DNA from 2 places in the Sinomonas halotolerans genome. Region 1 is predicted to be linked to the other one. Evidence: riboswitches for the same ligand, from Rfam matches in the RefSeq annotation. Region 1 holds a riboswitch; the other holds the start of a gene.
What was found. Region 1 has a riboswitch for thiamine pyrophosphate ahead of ABCQ75_RS14855 (ECF transporter S component). Riboswitches for the same ligand answer to the same signal wherever they lie in the genome.
Positions count from the first base shown of each region.

Region 2: another riboswitch for thiamine pyrophosphate. It lies ahead of thiC (phosphomethylpyrimidine synthase ThiC); the one in region 1 lies ahead of ABCQ75_RS14855 (ECF transporter S component).

Region 1 is NZ_JBDFRB010000018.1:46,630-50,024, forward strand. It holds gene ABCQ75_RS14850 (ABC transporter ATP-binding protein) at 1-874, opposite strand, end outside; gene ABCQ75_RS14855 (ECF transporter S component) at 877-1,512, opposite strand; TPP riboswitch at 1,556-1,698, opposite strand; gene ABCQ75_RS14860 (DUF4235 domain-containing protein) at 1,736-1,996, shown strand; gene mnhG (monovalent cation/H(+) antiporter subunit G) at 2,126-2,518, opposite strand; gene ABCQ75_RS14870 (MrpF/PhaF family protein) at 2,515-2,787, opposite strand; gene ABCQ75_RS14875 (Na+/H+ antiporter subunit E) at 2,784-3,395, opposite strand, start outside.
Region 2 is NZ_JBDFRB010000006.1:191,097-194,491, forward strand. It holds gene ABCQ75_RS09365 (hypothetical protein) at 136-594, opposite strand; gene ABCQ75_RS09370 (VOC family protein) at 730-1,605, opposite strand; TPP riboswitch at 1,761-1,868, shown strand; gene thiC (phosphomethylpyrimidine synthase ThiC) at 1,891-3,395, shown strand, end outside.

The DNA.
Region 1 (3,395 bases):
GAGGTGACCCCGGGTCCCTGAGAGGTGACCCCGCGTGCTTGAGAGGTGACCCCGCGTCACTGAGAGGTGACCCCGCAACGGGATGGGGGCGGCGGACGGCGGGCGTCCAGCCGGGGACCCACACGCCGGCGCCCACGAGCGCCTCGCGGGCCTCGGAGAGCACGGCCTCGGGCGCGCCGTCGAAGAGCACGCCCCCGGCGTGCCCCGAGGCCCCGGGCGCGAGCACCACGATCCGGTCCACGCAGTCCTTCCACACCGCCACGCGGTGCTCCACCACGATCAGCGTCGCCCCGGTCTCGGCGGCGGTGCGCACGACGGCGTCGCGCACCTCGAGCACGCCCTCCGGGTCGAGGTTGGCGGTCGGCTCGTCCAGGAGGATGAGCCCGGGCCGCATCGCGAGGATCCCTGCGAGGGCGAGCCGCTGCTTCTGCCCGCCCGAGAGGGCGGTGGTGGGGTGGTCGAGCGGGAGGTGGCCGAGGCCCACGTCCGCGAGGGCAGCGCGGACGCGGCCCCAGATCTCCCCCGGCGGCACGGCGAGGTTCTCGGCGCCGAACGCCACGTCGTCCCCCACGCGGCCGAGGATCACTTGGGTCTCGGGGTCCTGCTGCATGAGCCCCACGCGTCCGCGGCGGTCGCGCGGCGACCCCCCGTCCACAGTGAGCCGGCCGGATTCCCAGGCCTCGTCGTCGTCCCCCAGGACGCCCGCGAGGGCGTGGAGGAGCGTGGACTTGCCCGCCCCGGAGGGCCCGAGGAGCAGGACGCGCTCCCCGGGCTCCACCGTCAGGGACAGGTCCGCGACCGCCGGCGCGGGCCGCCCGGGGTGCTGCCATGCCCACCCCTCGGCGAGCACGCCGGCAGGCCGCACGTGCGCCATCGTCAGAGGACGGGCTCGGTGGCGGCGCGGCGGGACGCGAAGCTGCTGAGCGCGCCGGTCTTGGCAAGGCCGCGCGTGGCGAGCCACGAGACGAGACCGGCGATCACGATCCCGGACGCGACCGTGCAGCCGATGTAGGCGAACTTGTCCCCGAGCTCGTAGGCGATGTTCCAGCCCCACGGCGCGAAGCAGTCGTTGAGGCCCATGAACAGGCCCGCGCCCGCACCCGCCAGGCCCGCGACCGGGAGCGTGAAGCGACGGTAGCGGAAGGCCGCGAAGACGAGCTCGGCGCCGAGGCCCTGGACGATCCCGGAGATGAGCACCGTGGTGCCGTACGGGGAGCCCATGAGGAGCTCGCCCGTCGCGGCCACCGTCTCCACGAACAGCGCGGCGCCGGGCTTGCGGATGATGAGGCCGCCGAGGACGGCGGGCAGGACCCAGCCGCCCGAGATGAGGCCGCCGAGCGGGGCGTACGCCGCGATGAGGCCCGCGGAGAGGGGCGGGTAGACGCCGTTGGACCACGCCCAGAACAGGACGCCGCCTGCGACGGCGAGCAAAGCCCCGACGACGATGTCGACGACGCGCCAGCGGCCCGTGCCGGTGCTGGGCGTGGTCGGCCTGGTGATTCCTTCAGCCATGGTGTGATTCCTCCTGGGTGCAGGAGGGGAGGGCGGCAGGGCCGCCTTGAGAAGCTCGACTCCCTTCGCCGGTACTAGCCGGATCAGGTTCGAGGGTCTGCGGTATCCCGCACTCTCAGCGTCCATGCCCCCTCGGCACGCCTCTCATCCGGCGGACCTCGGGGCGACGCTCCCCTGTCGTGTGTGGGACCCATTCTAGCGCTGGCGCGCTAGGCTGGCGGGCATGAGCATCCTCATCAAGCTCCTCGGCACGGCCATCTCGATCGGCGCCGGCATCGGCGCGACGAAGCTCATGGATGTGGCGTGGGAGAAGACCACCGGGGCCAAGCCGCCCAAGGACGCGACCAACCTCGAGGAGAGCCTGCGGGACACGCTCGTGTTCGCGATCGTCTCCGCCGGCGTCGGCGCCGTGATCCAGACCCTCGCGCAGCGCTACACGCAGCGGGCCATCGCGGGCTTCCGCAGGACGCCGGAACTCACCTAGGCCCCGAGCCCATACGGGGTCCCGTCCCCACCCATACGGGGTCCCGTCCCGTTCGTTGTAGGGTCCCGTCCCCACCCATACGGGGTCCCGTCCCGTTCGTTGTAGGGCCCCGTCCCCACCCATACGGGGTCAGGCTTCCCCGGACCGGCCCGGACCGCCTTCGCGTCGCGCGTGCTCCAGACGGTCGACGACGTCGCCCAGCTCGTCCACGGTCAGCCGCGCCTCGTCGAGGTGCTTCGTGCGGTAGCCGGCACGCCCCACCATGTGGGCGGACACGGGGACCGTGAGCAGCTGGAAGATCCAGGCGAAGAGCAGGAGGGGCACGAGGGCCCAGCTGCGCATCTGTAGTCCCACGGCCGTGAGGAGCATGAGGGTCCCGAGGACCTGTGGCTTCGCGGCCGAGTGCATGCGCGTCATGAGGTCCGGGAAGCGCAGGAGCCCCAGCGCGGCCGTCAGCGAGAGCAGCGAGCCCAGGACCATGAGGACGCTTGCGGCCGCCGTGATCCAGGAGTCGGGGATCATCGCGGCCTCCTGTCCTGCACGAACCTGGCCACGGTCACGGACGCGGCGAACCCGATGAGCGTGATGGCCACGATGAGGGCGAGATGATCGGTGTGCCGGCCGGCGGCCATGTCCACCATGAGAGCCGAGGCGACCACGACGAGCAGCACGTCCGCCGCGATCACCCGGTCCAGGAGAGCGGGCCCGCGGGCCATCCGGACGATCGCTCCGAGGGCGGCGAGCCCGAGGAGCACGCTGCACAGCACGAGGACCCACGCTGGAATGCTCATGTCCGTCCTCCCTCTTCCCGTTCCGCAGTGGCCTCCCCCGGCCCCGCGGCCCCCTGTTCCTGCTCGGCCGCGGCGAGCCGTGCGAGCTGTTCCTCCTCCTGGAGCAGGAGCAGCTCCTCGCGCGTGCCCATGACGCGGATGAGCTCCGCCTCGGCGGCGAGGACCTCACGCCGCACGCGCTCGGCCGCCGCGGCGTCCTCGACGTTGATGAAGTGCACGTAGAGGGTCGCGTTGGCCCGGTCCACGTCCACCACGAGCGAGCCGGGGATGAGGGAGATGACGTGCCCGGTCGCGGTCACCATGAGGTCCGCGTGGCTGCGCAGCGGGACCGCGACGATCGCGCTCCGGACGGCCGGCCCGCGGACCACGGCGAGCCACATGACCTGGGCGCTCGCCACCGCGGCCTGACCCACGAACACCATCGCGTAGCGGAGCGCGTGCAGGAGGTGGAACCGGCCGCTGAGCTCCACCGGCGGTAGGTAGAAGAACCTGGTCACGACGAGCGCGACGAGCGCCCCGAACGCGAGGGTTCCGGGGCCGAAGTCCCGCCACAGCGCTCCCCACAGGACCACTAGCCAGACCAGGAGCGGCAGCTCGGTGCGCAGGGA
Region 2 (3,395 bases), on a different contig from region 1:
TCTCAAGTTGACAAGATGCGCACGGAGAGAGGGGGCCGTGCATATCGAGTACCTGTCCATTGTGCCAGATGACAGGCGCTCTCGCATGCCGGGCCCGCCGCGCGCCGCGCGCAGGGCCGCGATCCGGACAACGGGTCAGGTGCCAGCCCAGACGAAGAGCTCCTGGTGGTCGGAATCGTCGACGTCGGCGGCGAGCTTCGCGAGCTGCTCCACGTAGTCGTAGGCCTCGCGGGCGTCGAACGGCAGGTCCTCCTGCTCGGCCCACGCCGAGGCGACACGCTCGACCGCGTCGCCCTCCTCCTCGCCGGACTCGTACGCGAGGAGCTCGGCGAGGGCGCGGACCATCGAGGCGGGGACTGCGAGGAGGGAGTCGCTCGCGACGTCGACCATCGTGAGCTCGTAGTCGCCTCCCGGCGCATGGACCGCGGCGCCGACGAGGCTGCCGAGCTGCTCGATCTCGTAGTCGGAGACGCCGGGGAGGCGCAGGCCTGCGCCGTCGTCGGAGGTGTCCCCCGCGTCGAGCCGCGCGGCGCGGGCGAGCGCATCGGCATGCGTGGAGACGAAGACTTCGGCGAAGGGACTGGGAGCGGACACTTCTTCCCCCTCTGCGGCGGGTGCGCCCAGGCCTGGGGCCCAGTCCCGGACGCACGTGCTGGCGTATGGCGCGGTGCCGAGGCCCCGCGTGCCGCCCTCTGCCGGGCGGACACGTTGAGCGTAGCGCAGGGAGGGTCAGGCTTCCATGAGGGCCATGCGGATACGGTTCTTCCAGGGATCCTCGAAGCGCAGCTCGGCACCCGTGTGGTGGCTCGGCACCCCGGCCACGCGCAGGCGGTCCGCCGCCGCGAGCAGGTCGTCCTCGGCGGGGACGTGGATGAGGACCTCCCCGAGTCCGAGAGTGTCCTTGCGCGGCCCCGCGCCCCGCGAGTTCCACACGTTCATGGCCATGTGGTGGTGGTAGCGGCCCGCCGAGACGAAGAGCGCCTGCCCGTGCCAGCCCGCGGTCCGCTCGAACCCGAGCGCGTCGACGTAGAACGCGTGGGCGGTCTGCACGTCGCCCACCTGGAGGTGGACGTGGCCGACGCCGGCAGCCGCCTCGCGCTGCCCGCCCACCGAGGCCTCGGTGAGGTTGCTGCTGAGGAACGCCTGCGGAGGGAGCGGCAGGCTGTCCATCACCACCTGGCCCCCGTCCCACGTCCACGACTCTCGGGGCTTGTCGAAGTACAGCTCGATCCCGTTGCCTTCGGGGTCGCTGAAGTAGAAGGCCTCGGAGACCAGATGGTCCGCACTGCCCTGGTAGAGGCGCGGGTCGTACTGCGCGGCCGAGGCGACCGCAGCGGCGAGGTCCGCGCGGCTGCCGAAGAGGAGCGCGGTGTGGAACAGCCCCGCCTCTCCGCGCGCGGGGATCGCGAGGCCCGCCGCAGGGCTCAGGTGGACGAGCGGGACTGAGCGGCGGCCGAGGACCACGCCTCCGAGCGTCTCGGCGATCGGGACGAGCCCGAGCGCGCGCTCGTAGTAGTCGAGCATGAGCTTCATGTCCCCGACCTTGAGCATCACGGTGCCCATCGTGAGGTCGGCGGGAAGGAGGTCCTGCGGGTTCGCGGTCATGGCGGCTGCTCCTGGAGGTGGGCGATGCATCAATCGTACGTTTACTTGAAGCTTCAATCAAGTCCGGGTATCCCCTGTCTGGGCATTTCCGCGCCTGTTGCCGGCTTCACGCAACGGCGGGCGGTTGCCGCCCGGGCGCGGCGCGCGCTAGCCTCAAGCGTCCACACGGGTGCCCTCGCAAGGGCTGAGATCAGGCTGACGCGGCCTGCGACCGTCGAACCTGTCCGGGTCATGCCGGCGTAGGAAGTGAGAACTCCCTTGGAGAAGACTCAGAGCACATCTGACATGGAACAGCACCCCGCCCACTCGCTCGCGTTCGTCGAGGACGCCGAGCACGGCATCAGGGTCCCCGTCACGGAGATCGCGCTGGACGACTCCCCCGGCGGCGAGTCCAACGCGCCGCTGCGGGTGTACCGGACGTCCGGGCCCGGGAGCGATCCCGTCGTAGGGCTGCCGCCCTGCCGCAGCGCGTGGATCGAGGAGCGCGGGGACACCGAGGTGTACGAGGGCCGCGCGAGGAACCTGCTCGACGACGGGCGGTCGGCACTGCGGCGAGGGGCGGCGTCGTCCGAGTGGAAGGGCACGAAGCCCGTGCCGCGGCGCGCCAAGGCCGGGCGCCGGGTGACGCAGATGCACTACGCGCGCGCCGGCGTCGTGACTCCCGAGATGCGCTTCGTCGCCCTGCGCGAGAACTGCGACGTGGAGCTGGTCCGCAGCGAGGTCGCCGCGGGCCGGGCGATCATCCCCAGCAACATCAACCACCCCGAGTCGGAGCCGATGGTCATCGGCAAGGCCTTCCTCGTGAAGATCAACGCGAACATCGGCAACTCGGCGGTCACCTCCTCCATCCAGGAGGAGGTGGACAAGCTCCAGTGGGCCACCAAGTGGGGCGCGGACACCGTCATGGACCTCTCGACCGGGGACGACATCCACACGACCCGCGAGTGGATCATCCGCAACTCCCCGGTGCCGATCGGGACCGTGCCGATCTACCAGGCGCTCGAGAAGGTGAGCGGCGACGCGTCGAAGCTGACCTGGGAGATCTACCGGGACACGGTCATCGAGCAGTGTGAGCAGGGCGTGGACTACATGACGGTCCACGCGGGCGTGCTCCTGCGCTACGTCCCGCTCACGGCCGAGCGGGTCACCGGCATCGTCTCGCGCGGTGGCTCGATCATGGCCGGCTGGTGCCTCGCACACCACCAGGAGAACTTCCTCTACACGCACTTCGACGAGCTGTGCGAGATCTTCGCCCAGTACGACGTCGCCTTCTCCCTCGGCGACGGGCTGCGCCCGGGCTCGACGGCGGACGCGAACGACGCCGCGCAGTTCGCCGAGCTCGACACGCTCGCCGAGCTCACGAAGCGGGCCTGGGAGTACGACGTACAGGTCATGGTCGAGGGCCCGGGCCACATCCCGTTCCACCTCGTGCGCGAGAACATCGAGCGCCAGCAGGAGCTGTGCGACGGCGCCCCGTTCTACACGCTCGGCCCCCTCGTGACGGACGTGGCGCCCGGCTACGACCACATCACCTCGGCCATCGGCGCGACGGAGATCGCCCGCTACGGCACCGCGATGCTCTGCTACGTCACGCCCAAGGAGCACCTCGGCCTGCCGAACAAGGACGACGTCAAGACCGGCGTCATCACGTACAAGATCGCCGCGCACGCCGCGGACCTCGCCAAGGGCCACCCCGGCGCCCACGAGCGCGACGACGCCCTCTCCAAGGCGCGCTTCGAGTTCCGGTGGAAGGACCAGTTCTCGCTGTCCCTCGACCCGGCGACGGCCGA